Regions from separate parts of the Acidovorax sp. GW835-FHT14B10 genome, predicted to be linked through region 1. Evidence: predicted binding sites of a transcription regulator. Region 1 holds the regulator's gene; the other holds the start of a gene.
What was found. Region 1 encodes FNR, which switches genes on or off when oxygen is low (the NO sensors DNR and NnrR bind a similar motif). Its sites were predicted from a motif close to TTGATNNNNATCAA; they were not measured.

Region 1 (15,692 bases):
ACGCTGGTGTGGGAGTGAATGCCTTTCGCAAGAGTGGCCAATGGCTCGGACCAGAATGCACAGTCCTGGGGTGTTGCCGCCAGGCTTGTCACCGCCTTGCCGACCATGTCCTCCCCGGACATGCCCACCAGTCGCTCTGCCGCCTTGTTCGATTGGACGATGCTCAAGCTGCCGCCATCCACGAGCCACACCGCTTCCTGCAGGCCATCCAGCCAAGACTGCGGTGGTAGCGGGTTCATGCGTGCACCTCGTCAGGACCAGGATCTACAGCGCGCTCAAAGAAATAGCAGATCCGCTGGCGCGGAGACAGATAGTCGAGCGCATCGCGCGGCAACTGCGCAGGCTTCAGGTTGCGCCGTATAGCCAGCGAGGGCATGGCCTCAAGGTCCAGCACGGGGGCTTCGTCCTTGGGCACCCGGGCATCATGAACGATGACCTTGGGCCTCAGCGGTCTGGTCGAATTGACCGACACGACGACGCCGTAACGGTCGTTGAATGCGTGATGCATCCAGCCCACGCCGGGCTGGACATACATGCCGATGCGAAGCTGGCCGGTCTCAATAAAAAGGAAAGAATTCACGGAGTTTCACGGCATGCATGGAGAAACATGGCGACATGCGCACCACCCTTGGTTACAAGGATTATCGCCGCCACCCAGGCCATTGCGCACCGCAATCCCAACAATGAAGTTCTGGCGTGACACCACCCGCCAGAGTGACCCCAAGGTACTTCCCACTGAAATTATCGGCACCAGAGAGAGGGTTTGTAAACCAGATCCATCCACAATGCCCATCCCGCCACCCCGACCAGCAGCGCACCCGCCAGCCGGGTGCCCCAACTGGCTCGCACCGCGTTGATGCGTGAACGCAGCCGCCCCCACAGCCAGGGTCCACCCACCAGCCACAATCCACTCCCCACGCCAAAAAACACCATGGTGACAGCGCCCTGCAACACGCTACCGCTGAGCGCTGCCACCAGCAGGGCCGAATAAAGCAATCCGCATGGCATGAGTGCCCAAAGCCCGCCCGCCACCAGCAGTCCACCCGGCGCACGGACAAAGGGTTGCACGCGGCGCCAGGCCGTGCGCCCGGCCTGCTCTACCCACGCAGGCTGTCGCGCCTGCACCATCATCATCAAACCCCAGGCCATGACCGCCACATGCATCAGGGTCCATACCGGACTCAAGGCCATGGTTTGCTGGGTCACCCATGCCAGACTGTCCATGGCCAGCGCTGCCAGGGCGCCCGCCCCGGCATAGCCCGCCAGACGCCCGAAGTGAAACGCGAACAGCCGGCGAGAGGTTCCACCTTTGGGAAACCACTGAACCGGCTGAGAGACGGGGCTGCCCGCTTGCGAGCACACCGCCTCCTGGCCGATGATCGCACTGCAAGGCGCGGAGCACATGGCCAAGCAATGGGGCCCGCCAGCGAGCCCCATGAGCAAAGCCGTTACGGCAAGGGGTGCAAGCATGAAGACCGGGGCACAGCTCGAATGATGGGTATCAGATGATGCGCGAAAACCGGGCCCGATTGCGGTCAGCCTGCAAATAGCGGTCAAACACCATGGCGATGCCGCGCACAAAGAACCAGCCCATGGGCGTTACCTTGACGCCCTCGGCAGTCAACGCAACGAGCCCCTGCTCGGCCATTGACTCCAACTGCTCCAGTTCCGGCGCGAAATACCTCCGAAAATCAATGAGCCAAGCTTGATCCATGGGCTCAAACAAGACCTCCCCCTGGCACATCAGCGCCATGATGACGGCCCTGCGCACCAGGTCATCACGATTCAGCGCCAACCCTCGCACCACGGGCAACCGCCCCTGATCCAGATGGTCGTAGTACTCCTCCAGCGACTTGGCGTTCTGGCTGTAGGTCGCGCCCACCCGGCCGATCGCGGATACGCCCAGGCCGATGAGATCGCAGTCGGGCTGGGTGCTGTAGCCCTGAAAATTGCGGTGCAGGCGCCCCTGCCGCTTGGCGACCGCCAACGCATCCGTAGGCAAGGCAAAGTGGTCCATGCCTACATAGACGTAACCGGCATCAATAAAGGCGTCCAGCGAACGCGAAAGCATGGTCACCTTGGCTGATGCAGCGGGCAATTCTGTCGAGATGATGCGCCGCTGCGGCTTGAAACGATCGGGCAAATGGGCGTAGGCATACAAAGCGATTCGGTCGGGGCGCAATTGGGCCACCTGTGCCAGCGTGCGATCAAACGACTCGGGGGTCTGGCGCGGCAGCCCGTAAATCAAATCCACATTGACCGACTCAAAGCCCAGCGCACGAGACGCTTCCACCAGCGCAAACACCTGCTCTGCGGGCTGAATGCGGTGCACCGCCTTCTGAACCTCGGCATCAAAATCCTGCACACCGAAGCTCAATCGATTGAAGCCCAGTTCCGCCAGCACCGCCAGCCGATCCGAAGTGACCGTGCGAGGATCCACCTCGATGGAATACTCACCACCCGGCGCAAAGGTGAAACTGCGCCGCAGCGTTGCCATGAGCTGGCGCAGTCCGTCATCCGAAAGGAAGGTCGGCGTGCCGCCCCCGAGGTGCAACTGGCTGACCACCTGTCCGGTGCCGCAGTGGGCCGTGTGCAGATCAATCTCGCGGCTGAGGTAGCGCAAATACACGTCGGCACGGTCATGGTGCTTGGTGATGATCTTGTTGCAGGCACAGTAGTAGCACAACGATTCGCAAAACGGAATGTGGACATACAGCGACAGAGGCAGTGCCATGGCCGTAGCGCCAAGCCGGCGCTGTGACAGCGCCAAGACATAGTCCTCTTGCCCAAAAGCCTCCACAAACCGGTCAGCCGTGGGGTAGGAGGTATAGCGCGGTCCTGGTATGTCAAAACGGCGCAGAAGTTCTGGGGTAACAGAGGTCATGGGAAAATATCCTTGCGTGCATTGATACTGTGCCGTACCCTTTGATCCACGTCCTTGACTTTAATCAAGAAGACGAATGGGCACAGGAGGGACAATTTGATTCAAGTCAGCCACCACGCGTGCACTGCGGGACAATGGAGTCCCAGCAGATACAAGCCAATTACCCTGACCTGTCCAGGTCCCAGTGCCCATGAACCCGCAATCCATCAAAGTCGCCTGCTCCAACTGTAACCTGCGAGAACTGTGCATGCCCGTAGGCCTGAACGAGCAGCAGTTGCAACGCATTGACGATATCGTGGCAGTGCGGCGAAAAATCAAGCGGGGAGGTACTCTCTTTCGCAATGGAGAGTCGTTTACTTCTCTCTATGCCATTCGCACCGGGTTTTTCAAGACCTGCGTCGCTACCGAAGATGGGCGCGACCAGGTCACAGGCTTTCAGATGGCGGGTGAAATCATTGGACTCGATGGCATCGTCAACGACCATCACACCTGTGACGCAGTCGCCCTCGAAGATGCCGAAGTGTGTGTCATGCCCTTTGATCGCATCGAAGAACTATCGCGCGAAGTCACGGCGCTGCAACACCACGTTCACAAGATCATGAGCCGGGAAATCGTTCGTGAACACGGCGTGATGCTTTTGCTGGGCAGCATGCGCGCAGAAGAGCGCCTGGCTGCGTTCCTGCTCAACCTGGTGCAACGCCTGCATGCCCGTGGGTTCTCGCAGTCCGAACTGGTATTGCGAATGACACGGGAAGAGATCGGCAGCTACCTTGGACTCAAGCTGGAGACGGTCAGCCGCACGTTCTCGAAGTTTGTGGAAGATGGCACGGTGGAAGTCAAACAACGCCATGTCCGCATTCTGGACACCGATGCACTCAAGCGCATTGTCAACAACCAGCAGGCTTGTCACTGATCGCTGTTCAGGTATTTAACCGTCACGGGCATGACGATGCCTTGCGACAATCGCCCGGTCGAGCATCCGGAGGCACGGGGCAGCGGTTGAGTTCAAAGGGGGACATGGAGAGCAGCGTCGTCAGCGCGCTGGCAGCCATGGTAATGGTCCAGAACGCAAAGAACGCAAGGGTATAGACCCCCTGGCGAGACAGTGTCAATGGTTGACCGAACCAATGAAGATCCTGTGGATCCACCATGGCGAAAACCAGCATTTCCAGGATCCCGGCCACCAGAAAAGCGGGCCAGGCAATCCACATCAGGCGTTGTGTCCACATCGTGTGTTTCCTTGGGGTTGCGGAGGGCGTGTGCATGCGACCAGTTGGACTCTGGTTCAGCGAGGCTGATCTACGGCAGGTGTTGCCGCATGGTTGCGGCCCTTGAGCGCAGGGGCCAAGCTTTTCTCTGGCTGTGCCAGCGTCTGGTTGATCTCCATCCCCTTGCGGTAATAGTCCTCCTCGACGACGGGGTCCGGCCGACTCATGGCAAGCCACAACGTAATGAAGCCGGCAATCACCACAATGACCGGTCCGGCAATCACCAGCCAGACATGCCCAAACTTCCACCATGGCCGGGGTTCGGGAGTAATAACGGGGCTGGTTGGCATGAAAACTCCTCAGGTATCAGCATACAGACCACAAGACGCCATGCAGCGCCCAGCGTGACCTTCATTCAATTGACTCAGCGTGGCACCAGGAATATGGATTTCTCACTCACCTTGCCGCTGCTTTCCAGTGCAGATATGTCGAAATGAATCGCATGGGAACCAGGGGCCGCAGATCCATACGGGATCTGCAGCCGCACCGCTACCCAACGGGATTCTGCGGCACCAATGTCAACCTCCTGCTCTGACGCCACTTCCATGCCATCCAGCCCGCTCGCAGTAATGCGGTAGCGCTGCGCAGCCTCTGTGGCATTCATGATCTGCAGTCGATAGACATTTTCAAGCTTGCCTCCCGCAACAATGCGGGACAAGGCGGCACGGTCACGCACGATGTCCACCTTCAGGGGGGTACGCGTGGTCAGGCTCGCCAGCATGCCCACGCACAAAGCCACCAGAACCGCGGTGTAGATGAGCACGCGAGGACGCAAGACATGTCGCCAGATTTGCGACTGAGTCCAGCGATGCAGAACACCATTCTGGGTTGAATACCGTATCAACCCTCTGGGGTAATGCATCTTGTCCATCACGGTATTGCAGGCATCCACGCAAAGACCGCAGCCAATGCATTCATATTGCAAACCCTTGCGGATGTCGATGCCCACGGGACACACCTGTACACACAAGGTGCAGTCGATGCATTCGCCCAGACCCTTGGCCTTGTAGTCCACCGTCTTGACCCTGGGCCCGCGCGGCTCGCCGCGGGCTTCGTCATAGGTCACGATGAGGGTATCGCGATCGAACATTGCGCTCTGGAAACGCGCATAGGGGCACATGTATTTGCAAACCTGCTCCCGAAGGAAGCCGGCGTTGCCATAAGTGGCCAAGCTGTAGAAAAACACCCAGAAAATCTGCCAGGTACCAGCAAAAGCCAACAACTCGGGACCCAGCTCCCGAATCGGCACGAAATACCCGACAAAAGTGAAACCCGTCCAGAGGGAAACAGCAACCCAGACCGTCTGCTTCAGAAACTTCTTGCGAATCTTCTCAAAGGTCCAGGGACCGGCATCCAATCGCAGACGTGCACTGCGGTCGCCTTCGATCTTGTGCTCTATCCACATGAACATCTCGGTATAGACCGTCTGTGGACAGGCAAAACCACACCACAGACGACCCGCAACCGCAGTGAACAGAAACAGCGAGAGCGCTGAAATAATCAGCAACCCCGTGAGATAGATGAAATCCTGTGGGTACAGAACCAGCCCAAAAATATAGAACCGACGGGCACCAAGGTCAAACAGCACCATTTGGCGCTGGCCCCACTCCAGCCAGGGCAACCCATAGAAAACGAGCTGCGTGAGAAACACCATGACCCAACGCCAACGCGCAAAGAACCCACTGATCGATCGTGGGTAAACTTTTTTCTGGGCCTCGTAAAGGGAGACAAGTTCACCCTCCACCGACGGCTCGGGTGTGGCCGCCGCGATGGGAATGACCTTGCGCGGCGCCTTGTCGGATGATTTCATGGTGCGGACTATGGAAGCGGATAACTAGCACTTCAAAGCAGCCCCAGTCGGAACTGGAGCCACTCCGAGTTCATCGGGCTGCGGCAGGCTTGTTGGACAAGCCCCACACATACGATGCCAGCACCCCGATTTGTGCCTCGGTCAGCTTGTCAGCCTGTGCGGGCATCTCGTTCACCTTGCCATTGTTGATCATGGCAGTGATGGCCGCTTCGCCCCATCCATGCAACCAGATATCGTCCGTGAGGTTGGGGGCGCCCAAAGCCTGGTTACCCTTGCCGTCGTTGCCGTGGCAGGCAGCGCACGCCACGAACTTGGTCTTGCCCAGCGATGCCCGCAACGAATCATGCGGGCTGCCGGACAGGCTCAGCACATAGTGCGACAGATTGCGCACGTCTTCCGGTGAACCCACTGCGGCAGCCATGGGGGGCATATTGCCGATGCGCCCCTTCTCCAGCGTTTCACGGATCTTTTCGGGGGTGCCACCATGCAGCCAGTCAGCATCTGCCAGGTTGGGAAATCCCTTGCTGCCGCGGGCATCGGAACCATGGCACTGGGCGCAGTTGTTCATGAACAAGCGCTCGCCGATGGCATGGGCCTGCGGATCCACGGCCACGTCTTCAGGCTTCATGGAGGCAAAACGCGCATACAGCGGCTCGATTTCCGTCTTGGCCTTGGCCATTTCAGCCTCGTATTCACCCTTTTGCGTCCAGTTCAGCTTGCCCGTAAAGGTGCCAAGACCGGGATAGGCAGCCAGATAGCCCAGGCCGAAGACGATGGTGATGACGAACAGCCACACCCACCAGCGCGGCAGGGGGTTGTTCATTTCGACCAGGTCCTCGTCCCAAACGTGGCCAGTGGTGTTTTCGGCCGTGGCCATAACCTTCTTGCGGCCCGCCATCCAAAGCAGAATGCCGCAGGCAATGATGCCGACCAAGGTCAGCGTGGTCACAAAGACCGACCAGAAATTGCTGGTGAAGTCACTCATGGGGTGTTCTCGTTCTGGTGAAGGTCAATCTTGCTCGAAGGGCAGCCGGGCTGCCTCATCAAACCGGGACTTGTTGCGGCCCCTGTAGGCCCAGACCCAGATGCCAATAAAACAGGCCATCGATGCCAATGTGGCGACGATGCGCATGGTCGTGATGTCCATGGCGAATCTCCTTCACTTGAGCGCGCGGCCCATGACTTGCAGATAAGCCACCAAGGCATCGATTTCGGTCTTGCCCTTCACGTCGGCGGCAGACGCTGCGATCTGCTCGTCGGTGTAAGGCACGCCCACGGTCCGCAAGGCCTTCATGCGCGGCGCCACATCGGCTGGATCAATGGCATTTTTCTCCAGCCATGGGTACGCAGGCATGTTGGATTCGGGCACCACGTCACGCGGATTGTTCAGGTGAATGCGATGCCATTCGTCGCTGTACTTGCCACCCACGCGATGCAGATCGGGGCCCGTGCGCTTGCTACCCCACTGGAATGGATGGTCGTACACGAACTCACCGGCCACGGAGTAATGGCCATAACGCAGGGTTTCGGCGCGAAACGGACGGATCATCTGCGAGTGGCAGTTGTAGCAACCCTCGCGGATGTATACATCACGCCCCATCAGTTGCAGTGCCGAGTAGGGCTGCACGCCGGTCACCGCCTCGGTGGTGGATTTCTGGAAGAACAGGGGAACGATTTCCACCAGGCCGCCAATCGCGATCACCAGCAGGATCAGCACGATCATCAGGAAATTGCTGGTTTCCACCTTCTCGTGGGAGAAGCCGCCAGAAGCATTTTGGTTGTTATCAGACATGAATGGGCTCCTTCGGGCTCAGGCGTGCGCAGCGTTCACGGCGGGAATGGCCACCTTGACAGAGCGACCAGAAATAGCGGTCGCCCACACATTCCAGGCCATGACGGTCATGCCGCCCAGGTACAGCAGGCCACCGGCGACGCGGATGACATAGAACGGATAGGTGGCCTTCACGCTTTCAACGAAGGTGTAGGTCAGGGTGCCGTCCGGGTTGATGGCGCGCCACATCAGGCCCTGCATCACGCCGGCAATCCACATGGCGGCGATGTACAGCACGATGCCGATGGTGGCCATCCAGAAGTGCAGCTCGATCGCCCTGATGGAATGCATCTTTTCCCGGCCGAACAGACGGGGAACCATGTAGTAGAGCGAGCCCATGGTGATCAGGCCCACCCAGCCCAGCGCGCCGGAATGCACATGGCCCACGGTCCAGTCGGTGTAGTGGCTCAGGGCATTGACGGTCTTGATGGACATCATCGGGCCTTCGAACGTGGACATGCCGTAGAACGACAGCGACACGATCAGGAAACGCAGGATGGGGTCGTCACGCAGCTTGTGCCAGGCACCCGACAGGGTCATGATGCCGTTGATCATGCCGCCCCAGCTGGGGGCCAGCAGAATCAGCGAGAACACCATGCCCACCGACTGCGTCCAGTCGGGCAGCGCGGTGTAGTGCAGGTGGTGTGGGCCGGCCCACATGTACGTGAAGATCAGTGCCCAGAAGTGCACGATGGACAGGCGGTAGCTGTACACCGGACGGCCCGCCTGCTTGGGAATGAAGTAATACATCATGCCCAGGAAGCCCGTGGTCAGGAAAAAGCCCACGGCATTGTGGCCGTACCACCATTGCACCATGGCGTCCTGCACGCCCGCGTAGGCCGAGTAGCTCTTCATGAAGCCAGCGGGAATGGCCGCGCTGTTGACGATGTGCAGCAAGGCCACGGCCAGGATGAAGGCGCCGAAGAACCAGTTGGCCACATAGATGTGCTTGACCTTGCGCGTGCCGACCGTGCCAAAGAACACGATGGCATAGGACACCCAGGTCACCGCAATCAGGATGTCAATCGGCCATTCCAGCTCGGCATATTCCTTGCCCTGGGTGTAGCCCAGTGGCAAGCTGATCGCCGCCGCCACAATCACCAGTTGCCAGGCCCAGAACGTGAACGCCGCCAAGCCTGGCGCGAACAGCCGCGCCTGACAGGTGCGCTGCACCACGTAATAGCTGGTGGCAAACAGCCCGCAACCACCAAACGCAAAGATCACTGCGTTGGTGTGCAGCGGACGCAAGCGCCCGTAACTCAGCCAGGGAATACCGAAATTGAGTTCTGGCCACGCCAGCTGTGCGGCGATGAATACGCCTACCAGCATACCAACCACCCCCCATACCACGGCCATGATAGAAAACTGACGCACAACCGTGTCGCTGTAGTGCGCAGTCATTGTTTTTGGAGAATCCATCGGGCACCTCGTTTTAATGCAGGAATAGTTTTATTTAAGTAGGGTTATTCGACATTGACGCATGTCAATCATTGCGAAGAATGCGCTCACCCTCTTGCTCCACGCTCTCGAACTGGCCCTGGTAGATCGCCCACCACAGGCCTGCAAGGATCATCAGCACCAAAATGACCGACAAAGGGATCAGCAAATACAGGATGTCCATCAGGCCAGGTCCAGAGAAGATGGGGAAGCAGAGGTCATGCGGACGGTGGCTTTCGCCTGTTCAGGCAGGTTCAGGGCCGACATCTCCACACCGGGCAAGGCGCGCGACAAACGGGCGGCATTCAGCACCACCAGCAGCGAGCTGAGCGCCATGCCAAGCCCAGCCAGCCAGGCAGGCATCCAGCCAACCAGCGCCAGGGGAACACACAGCGCGTTGTAGCCCACAGCCCACCCTAGATTTTGCCTCACCACACGCAAGGTTTGGCGCGCCAGCAGCACAGTTTGCGGCACCAGCGACAAACTGCCGCCCAGCACCACGAAATCAGCGCGCGCCTGGGCCAGCGGCACCGAGCGGCCAAAGGCAAACGACACATTCGCCCCCGCCAGAACCGGGCCATCGTTGAGGCCATCGCCCACCATGGCCACCTGGCGCCCCTGTGCCTGCAGATCCTGCAAGGCAGCCAGCTTGTCCTGGGGACTGCATTCGCCCTTTGCCTGGGAGATGCCCGCCTGCGCGGCCACCCGCTGTACCGCGCCGAGCCGGTCGCCCGACAAAATCTGCACCGCAACGCCCACCTGCTGCAAGGCATGCACCACGTCAGCCGCCTCGGACCGCACATCTTCGATCACGTCGAAACGTGCCAGCTCTGCGAACTGGCCATCGCTCCCCTGCTCCGAGAGCACCACCTGCAGCGCTTCCCCGCCATCCTGCGCAGCCACGCCGGCATGCCGGGCAGAACCCAGCCGCAACCAACGCGGGGGCACGGTGCCCCATGCGTCATGTATTTCGGCCGCCAACCCCAGGCCTGCATCCTCGCGCAGATTCACCGCACTCCAGCGCGCGCTGGACCCAGAAGCCGCGGACACGATGGCGCGGGATGCCGGATGCATGGATTGCCGCGCCAGCGTGGCCGCCAGCGCCAGCACATCGTCACGCTCCAGGCCCGGTGCGCAGCGGACTGCCTGCACGGCCATGCCGTCCCGGGTGAGTGTGCCGGTCTTGTCGAACACCAGGGTGTCCACGCTGGCCAGCGCTTCCAGCCCTTGCAGGTTGCGCACCAGCACGCCATGGCGGGCCAGCGTGCCAGCCGATGTCAGCATGGCCACCGGTGTGGCCAGCGACAGGGCGCAGGGGCAGGTAACGATGAGCACCGCCACGGCCACCATCAGCGCATGGCCGGGGTCTGACGGCCACCACCAGGCCACCGCCAGAACGGCCGCCAGCAAAACCGCCAGCAGGAAGGGCCGTGCGATGCGGTCTGCCAGTTGCGCAAGCCGGGGTTTTTGCAGCGAGGCGCTTTCCATCAGGGCCAGAATCTGGGCAAACCGGGTCTGCCCGCCAACGCCCTCCACCCGCACCTCCACCGGGGCCTGCAGGTTGTAGCTGCCCGCCGTCACCTGACTGCCCAAGGGCCGCGCCACGGGCGTGGATTCACCGGTGAGCAAGGCTTCATCGGACTGTGTGCTGCCGCTTGTGATGCAGCCGTCGGCAGGAAAGGCCTCGCCGGGCAGCACGCGAATGGTGTCCCCCACGGCCAGCCGGCGCGTGACCACGCGTGCAAAAACGCCATCGGCACCGCGCCGCTCCACGCTGTCGGGCAGGCGGTTCATGACGGCTTCGAGTGCACCGGCCGTGCGGTCCCGCAGGCGCAGCTCCAGCCATCGGCCGGTCAGCAGGAAAAAGACGAACATGGTCAGCGAGTCGAAATAGACCTCGCGGCCAAAGATTCCTGCGGGGTCAAACGTACCTGCCGTGCTCACCACGAAAGTGATGGCCATGCCCAAGGCCACCGGCAGGTCCATGCTGACGCGGCGCAGGCGGATGTCGCGCAGCGCACTGGTAAAAAAGGGGCCGCAGGCAAAGAACACCACGGGCAGCGTCAGCACCCACGAGGCCCAGCGCAGCAGCTGCTCCATCTCGCCCGTCAGATCCCCCGGCTGCGCCACGTAGGCGGGCCACGCATACATCATGACCTGCATCATGCAAAAACCCGCCACCAGCCAGCGCCACAGCGCACGCCGGTTTTCGCGCTGGCGCTGCGCGCGCGCATGGGAATCCATCGCCGGCAAGGCGCGGTAGCCCGCCTTCTGCACCGCGGCCATCCACTGCGAAGGAAGGACCCGGCTCGCCCGCCACACCACGCGCGCACGGTGCGTAGCGGCACTCACATCCACCTGCTCCACACCCGGAACGGACCGCAATGCATCTTCGATGGTGAGGGCGCAGGCCGCACAGTGCATGCCCTCCAGCACCACATTCGACTCCCACACGGCATCGGGCGAAACCTCGGCGAGCGCCCCGGGCACGGACTGCCTGGCCACCGCATCCTGCGTCCCGCTGCCCGCAGGCCGACGCAACCGCCCGAAGGCCGCCCACTCCTGCGGGTCGTCCAGCAGCACATGGGGCGCCATATCTGGCAAAGTAGAGGAGTTCGTGGACATGGCGCGAGCCTATCGGCTAAGCATGACACTTACATTGACGTGGATCAAGCCGAAAAACATGATCCTCTCTAAGCTCTCACAATCCCTACTACGAGGAGTCAAGCATGTACAAACGCATTCTGGTGGCCACTGATGGGTCCGCACTTTCCGACAAGGCGGTGGAGGCCGGCCTGTCGCTGGCCGCCCTGGTGGGCGCCACGGTTGTAGCACTGAAGGTGGTCCCACGTTACCCGCGCAGCTATTTTGAAGGTGGCATGCCGGTGGACATGGTTGACGTGAAGCGCATCGAGCAGCAGTGGGGCGACGCCGCCCAGGCGCTGGTGGACAAGGTGAAGGCCCAGGGCAACGCTGAAGGCGTCACGGTCAAGGCCGTAGTAGCCAAGTCCGATCTGGTGGCCGAAGCCGTCATCTCGGCCGCCAAAAAGCACAAGTGCGACCTGATCGTGATGGCCTCACACGGCCGCAAGGGCATCAAGCGCCTGCTGCTGGGCAGCGAAACCCAGCATGTGCTCACGCACTCGCACATTCCGGTGCTGGTGCTGCGTTAAGGAAAATTGGCCTCTGGCGCTTGACCGACAAGCGCCAGGGATACGAAAACAGAAGCAGAACGGGGCCGCAAGGGCCCCGTTCCTGATGTCCGGACCGCTGGGCGTTCAGGCAAACAAGCCCTTGTACTGTTCGCGCAGCAAATTCTTTTGCACCTTGCCCATGGTGTTGCGGGGCAGCTCGGGCACCACAAAACACTTCTTGGGAATCTTGAAGTTGGCGAGCTGTGACTTGAGCGCAGCCACAATGGCCTCAGGATGGAGTGGCGCGCCGGGCTTGGCGATCACCACGGCCACGCCGACCTCGCCGAAGTCGGGGTGGGGCACGCCCACCAGCGCGCTCTCGGCCACGCCGGGCATCTCATTGATAAAGCCCTCGATCTCTGCGGGGTACACGTTGTAGCCGCCGCTGATGATGAGGTCCTTGCTGCGGCCCACGATGCTCACGTAGTCGCGCTCGTCCACCTTGCCCACATCGCCGGTCTTGAACCATCCGTCGGCGGTGAACTCCTCGGCTGTTTTCTCGGGCATGCGCCAGTAGCCCTTGAACACGTTGGGGCCCTTGACCTGGATGTTGCCGATCTCGCCCACGGGCAGCGGCTTGTTGGCATCGTCCACCACGCGCAGGCCCACCCCGGGCAGCGGGAAGCCCACCGTGGCACCACGGCGCTCGCTCTGGCCCTTGTGGCGTGCATCGGCCGCATAGGGGTTGGAGGTGAGCATGATGGTCTCGCTCATGCCGTAGCGCTCCAGAATGGTGTGGCCGGTGCGCTGCTGCCATTCGGTGAAGGTTTCGATCAGCAATGGGGCCGAGCCTGCGATGAACAGGCGCATGTTCTTGGCAGCCTCCTTGGTCAGGCCCGGCTCGGCCAGCAGGCGCACATAGAGCGTGGGCACGCCCATGAACACGGTGGCACGGGGCATGGCGGCCAGCACGGCCTTGGGGTCGAACTTGGCCATCCAGATCATCTTGCTGCCGTTGATCAACGCGCCGTGAATGGCCACGAACAGGCCATGCACGTGGAAGATGGGCAGCGCGTGGATCAGCACGTCACCAGTTTTCCAACCCCAGTAGTCCTTGAGCATCTGCGCATTCGACAGCAGGTTGCCGTGCGTCAGCATGGCGCCCTTGCTGCGGCCCGTGGTGCCGCTGGTATAGAGGATGGCGGCAAGGTCGTCCGCATTGCGCGCCACGGGGACATGCTCGTCCTTGTGGTGTGCTGCCCGCTCCAGCAGGCTGCCGGTGCGGTCATCGCCCAGCGTGAACACATGCTGCGTGCCCGCCTTGAAGGCGATCTTGGACACCCAGCCAAAGTTGCCCGGTGTGCAGACCACCACGGCGGGTTCGGCATTGCCCACGAAGTATTCAATCTCGCCGCTCTGGTAGGCCGTGTTGAGCGGAAGGAACACATAGCCTGCGCGCAGCGTGGCAAGGTACAGCAGCATGGCTTCGACCGACTTTTCCACCTGCACCGCCACACGGCTGCCCTCGGGCAGCTTGAGCGACGCCAGCAGATTGGCGATGCGCGCGCTGGCATGGTCGAGGTCACGCCAGGTGTAGTGCAGCGGCTCGCCCTGGGGCGAGGTGGTTTCGACGGCGATCTGGTCCAGATCCCGAGGGAAAGCAGCGCGCAGGGCGCAAAACAGATTGGAGTTGCTGTTCGTTTTTTTCATGGCAAATCAGAAAACAGGAGGACGTTTGGCCAGGAAGGCGGCAATGCCTTCACGGTGCTCGGCACTGTTGGCATAGGCATAGGGGTCGGGCGTGCCATGCACTATCATTTCAATAGCAACAGGCAATTTTCCATCGGTCGCCATAGGCACTTTGAGTGCCCGAAAAGTCTGCTTGTTCAGACGTGCTGCGCCAGGCGCCAGCGCGGCCACCCGGCAGGCCGTGCCCAGCGCATCGGCGGCCAGCAGGCCGGGTTCGGTTACGCGGCTCAGAAATCCGCGCGCCAGCATCTCGGTCGCAGAAAAAGTGGCGGCCTCCAGCAGCATCTGGCGTGCGGTGACGTTGCCCACCGCGTCCGCCACCAGCTGCGCTTCGCGCGGCGCCATGGGGAAACCCAGCCGGGCAATGGGCGCACCAAAACGCGCGCTGCTGCCGGCAATGCGGATATCGCAGCAGCTGGCAATCTCCACGCCCGCGCCCATGCAGGCGCCGGCAATGTGCGCCACGATGGGCACATCGCACTGGAGCATGGCCTGCAGGCCGCCCCAGACATCGTTTTCGTGGAAGTCGCGCAGCGCGGCGGCATCGAAGCGGAAGGCCGGGTACTCGGAAATGTCGCCGCCAGCACAAAAGGCACCGTCGGCACCCTCTATGAGTACGCAGCGCGCTTCCGGATTGCGCTGGATGCCCTCAAAAACAGAGCGCAACTGGCGCCACATGGCACGCGACATTGCGTTGAGCCGGCCAGTGTGGCGCAGCGTGACATGCACCACGCCACGCTCGCCGACATCCATCACCACTTCACCCGACATATTGTTGATGACCTTTCAAGTTGAGCACAGCACGCCGTTGGTGAAACAGGCATGCCCGCAAACCAGTGCCACCGTGGAACCGGCTTTGCCGGGCCACCGGTGGCGGCCCCCTTCAGGGGGAAGGCGCACAGCGCCACAGGGGGTTAATCCAATTTCGCGCCAGCAGCCTTGACCACCTGCGCCCAGCGCTTCACCTCGGCGCCGACGAAGCTCGCGAACTGCGGTTGCGTCATGCCGCCGTAATCTGCGCCGTTGCTGGCCCAGATGGTCTTGATCTCGTCGGCCGTGCCGATGCGGCGGATATCTTCGATGATGCGCGCCTGCACATCGGCCGGCGTGCCCTTGGGGGCCCAAAGGCCGTACCAGGTGGTCACGGTGTAGTCGGGCAGGCCCAGCTCGGCGGCGCAGGGCACATCGGGAAACGCCGGGTTGCGCTTGCTGCCCGACACCATCAGCGCCTTGATGCGGCCACTCTTGATGTGCGTGGCCGAAGAACCCAGGCCGTCGAACATCATGTCCACATTGCCCGCGATCAAGTCCTGCAGCGCGGGGCCCGCGCCGCGGTAGGGAATGTGCGTGATGAAGGTACCTGTCTGCTGCTTGAACAGCTCACCGGCCAGGTGGTGCGAGGTGCCGGCCCCTGCCGAGCCATAGTTGAGCTTGGCGGGGTTGCGCTTGACGTGCTCCAGAAACTGCTTGAAGTTGCTGACCGGCACCGCCTTGGGGTTGACCACCAGCACCTGCGGCACATTGGCCAGCAGCGCCAGGGGAACAAAGTCTTTCTCGATGTCGTAGTCGAGCTTGGGGT
Region 2 (15,692 bases), on a different contig from region 1:
ACCTGATCGTGCGGGCCCAGATGCTGCTGGGCGGAAAAACACCTTATGCCGGCAGTGGCCTCATTTCCGAGGTGAAGCCCGAGCACCGCCTGTCCGAGCGCAATCCCACCTTCCGTGGCAACTTGGTGGTTGCCGAGGGCACGCAGTCGGGCACCGCCATCCTGAGCCAGTCCGACGGCGTGCTGCTGCAGGAGTTGCCCTTTGCCGTCGAGCTCAAGAAGTTCATCGTGGAGCACTACTCCACCGGCATGCCCAAGCTCTTTGCCAGCGAGATCATCATCCACGACAAGGCCACGGGCGAGCAAACGCCCGCCCGCATCGAGGTGAACCACCCTGCCAGCTACAAGGGCATCGAGATTTACCAGTCGAGCTTTGACGATGGTGGCTCGCACCTCAAGCTGCGCGCCGTGCCCATGACCGCAGGTGCCAAGGCATTTGACATCGACGGCACGGTGGGTGGATCCACCGAACTGGTTGGCAATGGCATGGTTCCAGGCGGCGAGAAACTCACGCTTGAATTCACTGCCCTGCGCACCATCAATGTCGAGAATTTTGCCGATGGTGCTGGCGCATCCGGTTCAGGTGCCGATGTGCGCAAGGTGGATCTGCGCGAGTCGGTGGAGTCGCGCCTCGGTGCTGCCAACAAGACGGTGACCAAGAAAGAGCTGCGCAACGTGGGCCCCAGCGTGAGCTACAAGCTGCGCGATGCAGCCGGCCAGGCGCGTGAATTCCACAACTACATGCTGCCGGTGGACACGGGTGATGGTGTGCCGGTGTTCCTGCTGGGGGTGCGCGAGAACCCTTCCGACCCTTTCCGCTACCTGCGTGTTCCGGCCGACGATCAGGGTTCCATGGACGGGTTCATGCGCCTTCATGCTGCGCTGGGCGACCCTGCTGCGCGTGAGCAGGCCGTGCAGCGCTATGTGGCGCAGGCGGTGGAGGCTTCGCGCTCCCAGCTGGCCGAGCAGCTGACGCAGTCTGCGTTGCGTGCGTTGGCGCTGTTCGCCGGGAGCAACGGACCCGATGGCAAAAAGACCGGTGGCTTGCCGGCCATTTCCGACTTCATGGAGGCCAACGTGCCCGAGGCGGAGCGTTCCAGGGCGGGCGAGGTGCTGGTGCGCATTCTGAACGGAACCCTGTTCGAACTGAACCAGCTTGCGCGCGAGCGTGCCGGTCTGAAACCACTGGTCCAGAGTGACCAGACGCAATCGTTCATGACGCAGGCGGTGCTGTCGCTGAGTGACGCCCAGATTTACCCGGCACCGCTGGCGTTGGAGCTCAAGGACTTCACCCAGGTGCAGGCCAGTGTTTTTCAGGTGGCGCGAGCCCCTGGCAAGAACATTGTCTATCTGGGATGCGCCTTGCTGATCCTGGGCGTTTTTGCCATGCTCTACGTGCGCGAGCGCCGCGTGTGGGTGTGGGTCGCTCCGCAGGGGGACCAGTCGCACGCAATGATGGCACTGTCCACCAATCGCAAGACCATGGACGGCGACCGGGAGTTTGTCCAGCTCGCCGAAAAACTGATCGGGGCCCGTCCCCACCGAGGCAACGCATGAATACCGCCACCACCACTATCCTGCTCAACGAGGGGTTCTTCGCCCGTCGCAACTGGTTCGACTGGCTGTTCGCTGCCATCGTGGCAGCGGGAGGGCTGTATGCCTTGCAGCGCTATGGCAGCTACATGGATGTGTACGAAAAAGGCATCCTGCTGGGTGCCATCCCCTGCACCGTGTGGCTGGGCTGGTTCTGGCGCCCGCTGCGGGCGTTGATGCTCGTGGTGGTGGCGGTGGCGCTCATGGCGATCGGCCTCTACCAGCAAGACGGCGCTGGCAGTCTGGCGCGGGCGGACACGGTCTTTGGCCTCAAGTATTTCCTGTCGAGCCAGTCTGCGATTTTGTGGATGAGCATGCTCTTTTTCATGAGCACCGCGTTTTACTGGATGGGCATGTTCGCGCGCGGTGAAGGCCGCACCATGAGCATGCTGGGCTCGCGCATTGCCTGGGTGGCCGTGGCCATGGCGCTCATCGGCACGCTGGTGCGCTGGTACGAGAGCTACCTCATCGGCCCGGACATCGGCCATATCCCGGTCAGCAATCTGTACGAAGTGTTCGTGATGTTCTGCTGGATGACGGCGGCGTTCTACCTGTACTACGAGCAGCAGTACGACACGCGCGCGCTGGGGGGCTTCGTGATGCTGGTGGTGAGTGCCGCCGTGGGTTTTCTGCTCTGGTACACCGTGATCCGCGAGGCGCACGAGATCCAGCCGCTGGTGCCGGCGCTCAAGAGCTGGTGGATGAAGCTGCATGTGCCCGCCAACTTCATCGGCTATGGCACGTTCGCACTGTCGGCCATGGTGGCCTTTGCCTACCTGATCAAGCAGCAGGCCGGTGAGACGCGTTGGTACAAGCTGGCGCCGCTGTGGCTGCTGGGCGTGGTGCTGTGTTTCGAGCCCATCGTGTTCCGCCAAGGCGCTGCCGAGACCGGCGGCAGCTACTGGATGGTGTATTTCGGCATCTCCGCCCTCGTCGTGGCGGGCATTCTGCTGGGGCGCAAGCGCATTGCGGCACGGCTGCCATCGTTCGAAATCCTGGACGATGTGATGTACAAGTCCATTGCGGTGGGGTTCGCCTTTTTCACCATTGCCACCGTGCTGGGTGCCCTGTGGGCCGCCGAGGCCTGGGGTGGCTACTGGAGCTGGGACCCCAAGGAAACCTGGGCGCTGATCGTCTGGCTCAACTACGCCGCCTGGCTGCACATGCGCCTGATGAAAGGGCTGCGCGGCACCGTGTCGGCCTGGTGGGCGCTGGTCGGGCTGGTAGTGACCACCTTTGCGTTTCTGGGGGTGAACATGTTCCTGAGCGGCCTGCACAGCTACGGCACGCTCTGATTGCGTGGTGGTGTGATGGTGGTGTGGTGGGGCATCGGGCTTGCGGGGCCAGGCCTGCAACCATTGCGTCTTGGGTGTAACCTGGGCGATCCAGGGAACGAACTGGCGGTTGTTGTGCTCTATCGCTCAACTGTCCCACCCAAGAACAACCGGAGCTTTCCATGCTGATCCCATCGCGCGATTCGGGTTTCAACCACCCGCATTCCTCCGAAATCACCCCGCGTTCGGTGTACGAAGATCGCCGCCAGATGCTCAAGCTCATGGCGGGCGGTGCTGCCGGGGCAGCCTTGGCGTCCTGGACAGGCCGCGAGGCCATGGCACAACCGGCCCAGGCCGCACGCCCTGGCAAGCTGGCGGCGCTGGCGGGTGCCAGATCGGCCGTGGCGGGGGCTGTCTCGATGGAGAAACTCACCGACTACAAGGACGCGAGCAGCTACAACAACTTCTACGAGTTCGGCACCGACAAGGGCGATCCTGCCCGCAACGCACACACCCTCAAAACCGCGCCCTGGACGGTCGAGGTGGAAGGCCTGGTCAGGAAGCCCGGCAAGTACGGTATCGAAGACCTGCTCAAGCTCAGCGCGCAGGAAGAACGTATCTATCGCCTGCGTTGCGTGGAGGGCTGGTCCATGGTCATCCCCTGGGTGGGTTACTCGCTGATCGAGCTGATCAAGCGCGTGGAACCGCAGGGCAGCGCCAAGTATGTGGAGTTCGTGACGCTGGCCGACAAGGCCACGATGCCTTATGTGGGCTCGCGCGTGCTTGACTGGCCGTATGTGGAGGGTCTGCGCATGGATGAGGCCATGCACCCGCTCACCCTGCTGGCCTTCGGCATGTATGGGGAAGTGTTGCCCAACCAGAACGGTGCGCCGGTGCGCCTGGTGGTACCGTGGAAATACGGGTTCAAGAGTGCCAAGAGCATCGTCAAGATCCGCTTTGTCGAGAAAGAGCCGGGAACGGCCTGGAACAAGGCGGCCCGGCAGGAATACGGGTTCTATTCCAACGTGAACCCCAACGTGGATCACCCGCGCTGGAGCCAGGCCACCGAGCGCCGCATTGGCGAAGACGGCCTGTTCGCCAAGAAGCGCAAGACCCTGATGTTCAACGGCTACGAGGCCCAGGTGGGGCAGCTCTACGCCGGCATGGATCTCCAGAAGTTTTACTGATCCAGCGCTGTTGCTCCCCCTGGCGAGCTTTCGGTCCGTCGTGCCATGAAAAAACTCCTGCTCCATCCGGCGGCAAAGCCGGTGCTGTTCGTGCTGTGCCTGCTGCCCCTGTCGTGGCTGGTGTACGCCGCAGCCACGGACCAACTGGGTGCCAATCCCGCCGAGGCCTTGGTCCGCGCCACCGGCGACTGGACCTTGCGGGCTCTGTGCCTTGTGCTGGCCGTGACGCCGCTGCGCGTGGTGACCGCCAGCCCGCAACTGGCCCGCTTTCGGCGCATGCTGGGGCTGTTTGTGTATTTCTACGCGCTGCTGCACCTGTTGAGCTACAGCTGGTTCGACATGGGTTTTGATCTGGCTGAAATCACCCGCGATATTGCCAAACGCCCCTTCATCCTGGTGGGCTTCCTGGCGTTTTGCCTGCTTACATTGTTGGCGGCAACCTCGTTCAACCGGGCCATTCGGGCACTGGGAGGGCGCCGCTGGCAGGCCCTGCACCGGGCGGTGCATGGGGTGGCCGGATTGGCGATCCTGCATTTTTTCTGGATGCGCGCCGGCAAGAACGACTTTGCGGAAGTCGCCCTCTATGGCGCCATCCTCGCGGTGCTGCTGGGCTGGCGCCTGTGGCGGCGCGTGGCCGCCGGGGCATCGCGGCCGGCGGGGCAGGGCAAGGCTGCTTCGATACCTTGATCGCTATATTATTTATAGCTATCGGCGTTGATTGTGTAAACGCCAGAGCCTATTTCCCCCGAAATCTTATCCTGAGGCGTTGACGGCCCGCAGCGCTGGCCGCAGTTGCCTGCTCACGGGGTCGATGGAGGCGGTCGGGATCTGGTAGGCACGATCATCAAACAGGTCGATGCCGCACATGAGGTTTTCGATCCAGTCCAGAAAATCGTTGATCGCCTTCTTGCCCATGATGGGTGCGCCATGCTGGGGGACCAGCATGGCGATGTCCAGCTGGCGCGCCATGCGCACCCACAGCCGCAGGATCTTGTTGGACACCATGTAGCGGCGGTGAAAACCTTCCATGCGCGGGATGTGCGGTCCCAGATCCGTCACAGGAATGCGTGCCTCGGCTCCGGACATCATCGACACCCCGAGGTCGCCGGTGAACAGGATGCGGCTGACCGGATCGTAGAAATGGAAGTTGCCCTCGGAGTGCATGAAGTGTGCTGGCAACAGCACCAGCTCATGGCGGCCCAAAGGCAGGTGGCCGCCCCCGTCCGGCACGCCGATCACGCGGTTTTCGGTCTTGCCCACCTTTGTGAAATGCGGGGCAAACCGCTCCCATACGCGTGAAATCACCAGGGATGCCTGGGTGGTGCTCATCCAGCGGTCCAGCGAGGCAATGATGTCCGGATCGGCGTGTGAGGCAATGATGTACGAGAGTTTGCCGGGGGGAAAATGCTTGGACATCCCCATGAACAGCTCATTGAAAGCCAGGTTGCCACCTGGGTCGATAATGGCGCCCGTGTCGTCGTCAACGATCAGGAATTGGTTGGCCTGGACCGCTTGCCCATCTTCTTCGATGAGGTCGGTGAACATGAGGCAGGCGTGATTCTTGTCGCGATAGAGTTCCTGGGCCATGTCGATACTGCGGTGCGATAAAACGCCGACTGTACGATTACCCATGTTTTCAATGCTTGATAAAAATCAAGCCTTAATTTCTTGACCTTTGTCACCTGGTTGCCGGCCACCTCCGGCGGTGCAGTTACCGGGGCGCGGATGCGGGTGCTGCGGGTGCTGTCTCCAAAGGGGAGAGTGTTTCTGGCAAGGTGGCCCGTTGTGTTGCCTCGGGTGCAGCGGGGAGATACAAGGGGCCGCGCTGCCCACAGCCCACCAATGCCGCCGCACTGGCAGCAAGGGCAAAGGTCCTGACTAAAATTTGGAAAACTTTCACCATGCGTAATTGTAATGACCGACCTTGAATTCCTGGACCAGGCCGAGAAACTGCTGCTTGCCGTGGAGCGCAGTTGCGATCGCATCAATGACGATGGCGATGCTGATGTGGACAGCCAGCGCACTGGCGGCATGGTGACCCTGACATTTCCCAACCGCAGCCAGATCATCATCAATCTGCAAAAACCACTGCATGAAGTGTGGATGGCGGCAAAGTCGGGCGGATACCACTACCGGTTCGATGGGGTCGCCTGGCAAGACACCAAAGGCGCCGGTGAATTCTTTCAACAGCTGAGCCAAGACGCCGAGCGCCAGTCTGGAGCATCTTTGCGATTCCACACCTGACCCGCGCGGCGCTGGAAGGGGTGCGAGCGCAGGCAGCCTTGCGTTGGCAAAACCCAGTGCATGCATTGCGCCTGCGGCGCCCGCTTTGCGGATACCACAGGACCGCCCCTGCAGCGGATCAGTTGCGAAACAGATCGAGGATACGGCCGCGTTCTTCGGGAGGGGGCGGTGCCTGGGGTGTCAGCGTCGATGGAGCGGAGGACTGGTTTTCCAGTCCCACTTTCCCAACGCCTGCGTTGCGCGCGAATTCTTCGTAGAACCACTCGCCGCCCACATTCACCACGCCGGGGGGCACCGTGGTTTCCATGACGGGCACCCCCTTGAGGGCCTGTTCCATGAAGTTGATCCACACCGGCAAGCTCAGCCCGCCCCCGGTTTCGCGGCTGCCCAGGTTACGGGGTTTGTCGTAGCCGATCCAGGTCACTGCGGTCAGGGTGGGCTGATAGCCCGCGAACCAGGCATCCACCGAGTCATTGGTGGTACCGGTCTTGCCATGCAAGTCGGGCCGTTTCAGGGTGGCCTGCGCTCTGGCGGCAGTTCCTGAGCGCGCGACCTCCTGCAGCAGGTTGTCCATGATGAAGGCATTTCTTGCATCAATGGCGCGTGGCAGTTCGCTGGCAGCGGGAGCCGGGTTTTCGGAAATGACGCGACCTTTGTGGTCGGTCACGCGCGTGATCAGCCAAGGGTTGACGCGGTAGCCACCATTGGCAAATACCGAATAGGCAGATGCCATCTGCAACGGAGTGACCGAGCCCGCACCCAATGCCATGGTCAGGTAGGCGGGGTGCTTGTCTGCCTCGAATCCGAACCGGGTCACCCAATCCTGCGCCGTCTTGGGGCCCACCGCCTGCAAGATGCGGATGGAAACCATGTTCTTGGATTTTGCAAGGCCCGTGCGCATGGTCATGGGCCCATCGTATTTGCCGTCGTAGTTCTTGGGCTCCCAGGGCTGGCCACCGGTCACGCCTGCATCAAAAAAGAGCGGGGCGTCATTGATGACGGTGGCCGGAGTGAAGCCCTTCTCCAGTGCCGCGGAGTAGATGAATGGCTTGAAGCTGGACCCTGGCTGGCGCCAGGCCTGCGCTGCGTGGTTGAACTTGTTCTTGTCAAAGTCAAACCCTCCCACCAGCGCCCTGATGGCGCCACTGCGCGGATCCAGCGCAACCAGGGCGCCTTCCACCTCGGGCAATTGGGTGATTTCCCAGGCGTTCTTGGGTGTCTTGACAACGCGGATGACAGCACCACGCCGAATCCTGATGTTGGGTGGCGCTTTGTCGCTCAGACCGGACTGCGCAGGCTTGAGCCCATCGCCCGTGATCTCCAGTGTGTCGCCATTGGCGCGCGCTGCCACAATCTTGCGTGCGGTGGACTCCAGCACCACGGCAGACATGACATCGCCATTGTCCGGATGGCTGGCCAGCGCTTCGTCAATCGCGTCCTCCACATCCTCCGGGGCTTTGGGGAGATCGACGAATTGTTCTGGGCCGCGGTACTGCTGGCGTCGTTCATAGTCCATGATGCCACGCCGCAGGGCCGCGTAGGCGGCATCCTGGTTGGCTGCGTTCAGCGTGGTGTACACGTTCAGCCCGCGGCTGTACGCCTCATTGCCGTACTGGCTGAAGATCAGCTGCCGCACCATCTCGGCGACATATTCGGCATGGACACGGGTGTTGTCCTGCCCTGATCGGATCTTGACTTCTTCCTTCTTTGCGACCATGGCGTCCTGGGCCGTGATGAAGCCGTTCTCTTCCATCCGTTCAATGATGTAGAGCTGGCGCGCCCGGGCGCGCTTGGGATTGCTGATGGGGTTGTACGCAGAAGGCGCCTTGGGCAGGCCTGCCAGCATCGCCGCTTCTGCAATGGAAACCGATTTGAGCGGTTTGCCGAAATAGGCCTCGGATGCAGCAGCAAATCCATAGGCACGATTGCCCAGGTAAATCTGATTCATATAAATCTCGAGAATCTGGTCTTTTGTGAGCAAATGTTCGAGTTTGAATGTCAGCAATATTTCGTAAATTTTCCGCGTAAATGTTTTTTCAGATGAGAGATAAACATTGCGCGCCACTTGCATTGTGATGGTCGATGCGCCCTGGCTTTTGACGCGTCCCAGGTTGGCAAGGACTGCACGCAGCATGCCTTTGTAATCAACGCCACCGTGCTGGAAGAACCGGGTGTCTTCGATGGCCAGCACAGCATCTTTCATAACGGTGGGAATTTCCCCGATGGGCGTCAGGTTGCGGCGCTCGTCACCGAACTCCCCCAGCAATGCGCCCTCCGACGAGTAGACCCGCAGCGGCAGCTTGGGTCTGTAGTCGGCAAGTTCGGACACGTCGGGAAGATTCGGGTAGGCCATGGCGAGTGCCACACCAATGGCCAGAAGCAAGGCCAGCGCACCCGCCAAGCCGAGTCCGCCGGCCCAGACAGCGGCGCGAAAAATCCAGCGCAGCCAGCCAGAGCTTTGGGTGTCCGTCGAAGCGGCGCGTTTGCGGGGTTGTTTTTGGGTGGGCGGCGGCGTCATATCGCTCCGGAAGAAAGCGACATTATAAAAACGGCGGCTTCCGATGGGGTCATTTAGGAGGCCGCATGATCTTACGGCTACCCACGGTGGCGCGCGAACGCACCCAAGACACTACTGGGTGGTCAACAAGCGTCTGCTTTTGACAACGTTCAAAACAATGCAGGCGGCCAAAACGCTTTGCTGCTGAAGTATCTTACTGATAGCATTCATGTGAAATGTTAAGTTTTGTTGCTTTATGTTGGCAAGTTACAGGAGACCAATCTTGATCTCTACGGGGTCTTTTTTTAGTCGCCAGTCCGCTCCGTTGCTGGGTATCGACATCAGCTCTTCCAGCGTCAAGCTGGTGGAGCTAGGGCATGACAAGGCCGGTAACCTGGTGCTTGAGCGTTGCGCGATTGAGCCGCTGGAACGAGGGTGGATTACAGACGGTAACATCGAAAAATTCGATGAGGTTGCGGATGCGTTGCGCCGGCTCATCAAAAAGAGCGGCACACGCACCAAGAACGTTGCCTTGGCATTGCCTCCATCTGCCGTGATCACCAAGAAGATCACGCTGCCTGGCGGGATGACCGAGCAGGAGCTCGAGGTCCAGGTCGAGTCCGAGGCGAACCAGTACATACCTTTCTCGCTGGATGAGGTCAGTCTGGACTTTTGCGTGATCGGCCCCAGCAAAAATGCACCCGGCGACGTGGATGTATTGATTGCTGCCTCGCGGCGTGAGAAGGTGCAGGACCGGCAAGGACTTGCCGAAGCGGTGGGGTTGAAGCCCGTGGTCGTAGACATCGAATCGCATGCCTCCAGGCTTGCTGCTGGCCGTTTGATCGAAGCACTGCCCAATAAGGGTGTCGATGCGCTGGTGGCATTGTTTGAAGTGGGTGCGCTCACGACGAGCATGCAGGTCATCCGTAACGAAGAAGTCTTGTACGACCGCGATCAGGCTTTCGGTGGGGCGCAACTGACCCAACTCATCGTGCGCCAATACGGTTTTTCCGTCGAAGAGGCCGAGAGCAAAAAACGCAATGGCGACCTTCCCGAAGACTATCAAGTGGCCGTACTTCGGCCCTTCGTGGAGAGCATGGCCCAGGAAATTGGCCGAGCGTTGCAATTCTTTTTTACCAGCACACCGCACAACCGGGTTGATCACATCATGTTGGCGGGTGGCTCGGCGCCGCTGCCTGGCTTGACGGAAGCGGTCACCCAGCAAACCGGTTTTGCTTGCAGTGCCGTCAATCCGTTTGACGGCATGGAGATTGGAAGTTCCGTCCGGCTGAAAAAAATGGTGCGTGAAGCTCCGTCGTATCTCACTTCATGTGGTTTGGCTATGCGGAGGTTTCTGCAGTGATATTGATCAATTTGCTCCCGCATCGGGAGGCTGCACGTAAACGCAGGCGCGAGGCTTTTCAGGCAACGATGTTCGCGTCGTTTCTTCTGGGGCTTGTTATCGCTGGGGCTATCTATTGGTGGTTCCAGGTGATGATTACGGAGCAGCAAGAGAAGAATAGTTTTCTTCAAGGAGAAATCAAGGTACTTGAAGGGCAAATCAAGGAAATTGCGTCCATTGAAGAGGAAATTGCTTCTCTGCGTGCAAGGCAAAAGGCCGTGGAAGACCTGCAGTCTGACCGCAATTTGCCCGTGCATTTGCTGAACGAACTTGTCAGGCAATTGCCGGATGGTGTCTACATCACCAGCATGAAACAAGATGGCCAGACCATTTCCATGCAGGGCATGGCGCAATCCAACGAACGTGTTTCGGAAATGCTGCGAAATCTCACCAACAACACCCCCTGGTTTTCGAAGCCGGAACTGGTGGAGATCGTGGCCAGCACTGTGGCATTGACTCCGCGGGACCAGCGCCGTGTAGGTGCTTTCACTTTGAGGTTTCAGCTTGTGAGATCCAGTGAAGCCCAAAAGGCCATGGATGCTGCGAGCTCATCTGTTGCTGCGTCGGCTGGAAAGTAACGTATGGCAAAAAAACAATCCTCAAAGATCGATTTCGCTGCGCTGCAGGGAAATCTTCAGCGACAGTTCAAGAATCTGGACACCAAAGACCCATCGCTTTGGCCCATTTTGCCCAAAATTCTGCTCTGTGCATTCATTGCCATCGGTGTTGCCGTTGTCCTCTGGTTCGTGCAGTTGACGGATTATCAGGCGGAGCTGGAGATGGAGCGTGGCAAGGAGGTTGCACTCCGTGAGGACTACACGAAAAAGCTTGTGAAGGCCGTTAGTCTTGAAGCACTCAAGAAGCAGCGGGAACAGATTCAGCAATATGTGATTCAACTTGAAAAGCAATTGCCCAGCAAGGCGGAAATGGCGGCCTTGTTGTCCGATATCAACCAGGCAGGGTTGGGGCGAAGCTTGCAATTTGAACTGTTTCGTCCTGGTCAAATCGTCGTCAGGGACTATTATGCAGAGCTTCCCATTGCCGTCAGGGTAACGGGAAAATACCATGATATGGGCTCATTCGCTTCGGATGTGGCGCATTTGTCCCGTATCGTGACTTTGAATAATATTTCCATTGCTCCTGCGGGTAAGGAAGCCGGTACGCTGTCCATGGATGCCACGGCGCGAACTTTCCGTTACCTCGATCCTGAGGAAATTCAAGCGCAAAAGAAAGCCGGAGGTAAGAAATGATGTGGGCCGGCCGTCTGATTTTATTATGTTGTGCTGGCGTTCTGTGCGGTTGCGGTTCGACGGAAGAGGATGAGTTGCGCCAATGGATGGCTGATCAGCGCGCCAACACCAAGCCGCTCATTACCCCCCTTTCCGAGCCCAAGCAGTTTCAACCGCAGGCATACACGGTGGAGAATGGCGTCGAACCGTTTAGTCAGTTGAAACTCATGCAGGCACTGCGGCGGGATTCGGTGCAAGTGGCCTCCAACGCTACATTGATTGCTCCTGAAATGGCGCGAAGAAAAGAGCCGTTAGAGGCTTTTCCGTTGGATGCCATGGCAATGGTCGGTAGCCTGAACAAGACCGGAACGCCTACGGCGCTACTCAAAGTAGATAATTTGTTGTACCAGGTTCGGGTGGGAAATTACCTTGGACAAAATTATGGAAAAATCATCAAAATTTCCGAAACGGCAATTAGCTTGCGCGAGATAGTTCAAGACGCCACGGGAGATTGGATAGAACGCACCGCTTCGCTTGAACTGCAGGAGGGAAAGAAATGACAACGAAAAATATCGGGATAACGAACAGCTGCCGAAATGCCATGTTTGCAGTAGTGGCCACGCTGGCTGCAGCGGCTGCCATGGCACAAAGTGCGATCGAAGCTGTCACTGGCACGATGCAAGGTGGTGCAGAGGTTGTTCGTGTTGAACTATCGCAGCCACTCTCTGCGGTACCGACTGGCTTTGCAATTCAATCACCAGCCCGCATCGCGCTGGATTTTCCTAGAACCACCAATGCAATGGGGCGATCCGTTGTCGATGTGAATCAGGGAAATTTAAAATCCATCAACGTCGTACAATCTGGCGATCGGTCTAGACTGGTTCTGAATCTCAAGCAGGCCACCTCTTACCAAGCGGAATTGCAAGGCAAGACACTGCTTATTTCTCTGTTGCCTGTTAATACTTCGGTGGCAGCTTCGCAGCAGTCCACTACCTCGATATTTGCTGCAAGCGGCGGCAGCGAAATGCTTCCTTTGAAGGATGTTGACTTTCGCCGGGGCGCAGATGGTTCTGGCCGCATCATTGTCAGCCTTGCCAATAGTCAGGTGGGTGTAGATCTGCAGCGGCAAGGCAAAGGACTCAATGTCGATTTTCTCCGCTCGTCCTTGCCGGAAGGGCTGCGTCGGCGCCTTGACGTGACAGATTTTGGAACGCCCGTTCAATTGGTGACGACCTCCCAGCAGGGGGACCGCGTGCGCATGGTCGTAGAGCCCGTTGGTGAATGGGAGCACAGCGCCTACCAAAGCAATAATCAATTTGTCGTGGAGATTCGCCAAAAGAAGGTTGATTTAACCAAGTTGACCCAAGGGCCTGGTTTTAGTGGCGAAAAACTCTCGCTGAATTTCCAAAACATTGAAGTCCGCTCTCTGCTGCAGGTGATTGCCGATTTCACCAATTTCAACATCGTGACGTCCGACACCGTGACGGGCGCGCTCACGCTTCGGTTGAAAGATGTTCCATGGGACCAGGCCCTGCAGATCATCATGGATGCCAAGGGCTTGGGCATGCGCAAGTCTGGCACCGTCTTGTGGATTGCACCCAAGGACGAAATCGATGCGCGTACCAAGAAAGACTTTGAAGCTGCGTTGGCCATTCAGAAACTGGAGCCCCTGAGAACACAAGCTTTCCAGCTGAATTACGCCAAAGCGGCAGACATGGTTACGCAGCTGACAAATAGTTCAAGTGGCGGTAGTAGTGGTGGCACATCCACGAGATTCTTGACGGAGCGGGGGAGTGCCATTTCAGAGCCCCGCACAAACCAACTGTTTGTGACAGACACGCCCAGCAAACTCGAAGAAGTGCGTCAATTGCTCTCGACGTTAGACATCGCGGTGCGCCAGGTTTTGATTGAGGCACGCATTGTGGAGGCCCGTGATACCTTTGGTCGATCGCTGGGCGTGCGACTGGGCGGTACGGACCTGCGCGCCAATCGTGGCGGCGATGGCGGCTACGGAATTGGTGGAGACAATCGTATTGCATTTGGCACCAGTTACAGCAATGCGGTGGCCTCCAGTGGAGCAGGAGGCATCACCAACACAAATGGGAATTTCGTCAACTTGCCTGCGAGTCTGTCGAATGTCAGCAGTGTGGGGAGTTTTGCACTTTCCATATTTAACTCTGCCGCCAATCGATTCTTGACGCTTGAACTCTCAGCCATGGAGGCCGACGGCAAGGGCAAGATTGTGTCGAGCCCTCGGATCATTACCGCGGACCAAACCAAGGCCTTGATTGAGCAGGGAACGGAGTATCCATATTCTGTTACAGCCCCCAATGGCGCAACAACGCTCGCTTTCAAGAAGGCTGTGCTGAAACTGGAAGTGACACCGCAGATCACGCCAGAGGGGAGCATCATCCTCGATTTGGATATCAATAAAGACAGCAGAGGTGAAACTACAACCCAGGGCGTCGCGATTGATACCAAGCACATCAAGACGCAAATTCTCATTGAAAATGGCGGAACCGTGGTGATTGGTGGTATTTTTGAGATGGAAGATACCAATCAAGAAAATAAAATTCCAGTGCTGGGCGATGTTCCTGTTTTAGGGAATTTGTTCAAGAGCAGAACGAAAGAATCGTCCAAGCGTGAAATGTTGGTTTTTATTACGCCCAAGGTTATTACTGACCGCGGTCCAGTTCGATAGTTAATTTCACTATTGGTGTAAAAATGAGAAAATCAGTCAGAATATTGACCGTGCTATTGGTCACCGTATTGGTGGCATGCGGTGGCGGTGGTGGTAATTCAGGCACGTCACCTAGCGGGCAGCCCCCAGCTGTAAGTGTGGCGAGCATCATTTATCAGTTTGATAAAAATGTATTGACAAATTCTGGCGCGGACGAGGCCGCATTAACGGTCACCGCTCTGGATGTCAATAACAATCCGGTAGCAAATGCAGCTTTGGTGGTTTCAGTTGATTCTGGTGTATATACGCCAGTGGTGGCTGTTTCCGATTCCACAGGCAAAGCTTTTGGAAAAATTTCTATTGGAAGTAATAAGGTCAACAGGGATATTACAGCGGAAATAAAAATGGGGGATAAAACTGCGACAGCAGTGATTCCTGTTACGGGAAGCAAAGTGGCTTTGTCCTTGGTCCCTGCTACGCCGGTCCCTGGTGGTCAGGCCACGTTGTCCATCAAAGTGACTGATGTTAATGGGACTGGTATCGCGCAGGCACCTGTCAAGTTGGGGGGCACACTGGGTTTCACACAAAGTGTGGCTACCGATAGCGGCGGCAATGTCACCGTTCAATTGCAGGCTGCCCCTGTTTCTGCGGGTACCTATACCATTGTGGCGACTGCTTCGGGCGTGACTTCCCAGGCGCCAGACGTGCAGGTATTGCTGCCTGGAGGGACTGGTATTCCTAATGCAGTGGGAATAATCAGCGCAGCCAGTTTGGCCATAACGCCCAACACCATTTCGCCCAATGTGGCAGGCTCCACCACAAATCGGTCTGGTTTAAGGGCAATTTTTCAAAATGCGTCTAACCAAGCGATTCATAATGTGCGTGCCCGATTCGAAATCGTTCAGCCAGGGCTTGGAAGCGGTGAAGTGATTTCTACGGGTGTGGCAACGGTCTATAGTGATGCCAGCGGTCAGGTGTTGTCTGAATACATCGCGGGGACTCGATCCAGCCCTACGGATGGGGTTCGGATTCGCGTGTGTTATGGTTTGACCGATGCTGAGATCGCTAATGGCGCTTGTCCAAATTCCAGGACAGCAACCATGACGGTGGCCAGCCAGCCACTTTCAATCACCTTGGGCGATAACAACGAGCTGGCGAAGGGTGCGAACAATCTCACCTACATCAAGAAATTTGATATCGCAGTAGCGGATGCAGCAGGCAATGCGGTGCCCAATGCGCAAATCTCTGCGAGTGTTGATCTACGTTCCTATGGTAAAGGTCTATATATTAGTCCACGCACTTGGTGCACGAATGAAGACTTGAATCGGAACGGATTTCTGGACGCAGCTGAAATTCTTGCCGGTGATGGAGATAGCGAAATTTCACCGCGCAAAGCAGATGTAGTTCTGTCATTTATCGGTGATAAAATAACTGGTACGAATGGTCGCGCCACCATACAGGTGGAGTACCCCATGAATGTGGCGACTTGGCTTGTATATGCCGTGAAAGTGACAACCAGTGTGGCGGGTTCTGAAGGCGTGGTTGAGAAGATCTACACTACAGGGTTTGTCGAGGGCGATGACAAAA

Region 2: the regulator FNR is predicted to act here: its motif matches at 5,697-5,710, upstream of AC1Q5S_RS02865 (oxygen-binding di-iron domain-containing protein).

What each region holds. Positions count from the first base shown of each region.
Region 1 covers NZ_JBXAGC010000006.1:71,397-87,088, forward strand. Annotated here, with positions in the region: gene AC1Q5S_RS06680 (putative bifunctional diguanylate cyclase/phosphodiesterase) at 1-239, opposite strand, end outside; partial or broken gene AC1Q5S_RS06685 (phosphohydrolase) at 236-493, opposite strand; gene AC1Q5S_RS06690 (sulfite exporter TauE/SafE family protein) at 742-1,470, opposite strand; gene hemN (oxygen-independent coproporphyrinogen III oxidase) at 1,502-2,884, opposite strand; gene fnr (fumarate/nitrate reduction transcriptional regulator Fnr) at 3,075-3,797, shown strand; gene AC1Q5S_RS06705 (hypothetical protein) at 3,820-4,113, opposite strand; gene AC1Q5S_RS06710 (FixH family protein) at 4,170-4,442, opposite strand; gene ccoG (cytochrome c oxidase accessory protein CcoG) at 4,517-5,962, opposite strand; gene ccoP (cytochrome-c oxidase, cbb3-type subunit III) at 6,033-6,947, opposite strand; gene AC1Q5S_RS06725 (cbb3-type cytochrome oxidase subunit 3) at 6,972-7,109, opposite strand; gene ccoO (cytochrome-c oxidase, cbb3-type subunit II) at 7,122-7,754, opposite strand; gene ccoN (cytochrome-c oxidase, cbb3-type subunit I) at 7,773-9,212, opposite strand; gene ccoS (cbb3-type cytochrome oxidase assembly protein CcoS) at 9,277-9,414, opposite strand; gene AC1Q5S_RS06745 (heavy metal translocating P-type ATPase) at 9,414-11,855, opposite strand; gene AC1Q5S_RS06750 (universal stress protein) at 11,960-12,403, shown strand; gene AC1Q5S_RS06755 (malonate--CoA ligase) at 12,509-14,074, opposite strand; gene AC1Q5S_RS06760 (enoyl-CoA hydratase/isomerase family protein) at 14,081-14,884, opposite strand; gene AC1Q5S_RS06765 (Bug family tripartite tricarboxylate transporter substrate binding protein) at 15,028-15,692, opposite strand, start outside.
Region 2 covers NZ_JBXAGC010000002.1:188,337-204,028, reverse strand. Annotated here, with positions in the region: gene AC1Q5S_RS02885 (cytochrome c biogenesis protein ResB) at 1-1,556, shown strand, start outside; gene ccsB (c-type cytochrome biogenesis protein CcsB) at 1,553-2,887, shown strand; gene msrP (protein-methionine-sulfoxide reductase catalytic subunit MsrP) at 3,049-4,053, shown strand; gene msrQ (protein-methionine-sulfoxide reductase heme-binding subunit MsrQ) at 4,099-4,740, shown strand; gene AC1Q5S_RS02865 (oxygen-binding di-iron domain-containing protein) at 4,807-5,640, opposite strand; gene lptM (LPS translocon maturation chaperone LptM) at 5,765-5,956, opposite strand; gene cyaY (iron donor protein CyaY) at 5,968-6,297, shown strand; gene AC1Q5S_RS02850 (penicillin-binding protein 1A) at 6,416-8,815, opposite strand; gene AC1Q5S_RS02845 (pilus assembly protein PilM) at 9,078-10,157, shown strand; gene AC1Q5S_RS02840 (PilN domain-containing protein) at 10,154-10,774, shown strand; gene AC1Q5S_RS02835 (type IV pilus inner membrane component PilO) at 10,778-11,446, shown strand; gene AC1Q5S_RS02830 (pilus assembly protein PilP) at 11,443-11,985, shown strand; gene AC1Q5S_RS02825 (type IV pilus secretin PilQ) at 12,027-14,126, shown strand; gene AC1Q5S_RS02820 (hypothetical protein) at 14,150-15,692, shown strand, end outside.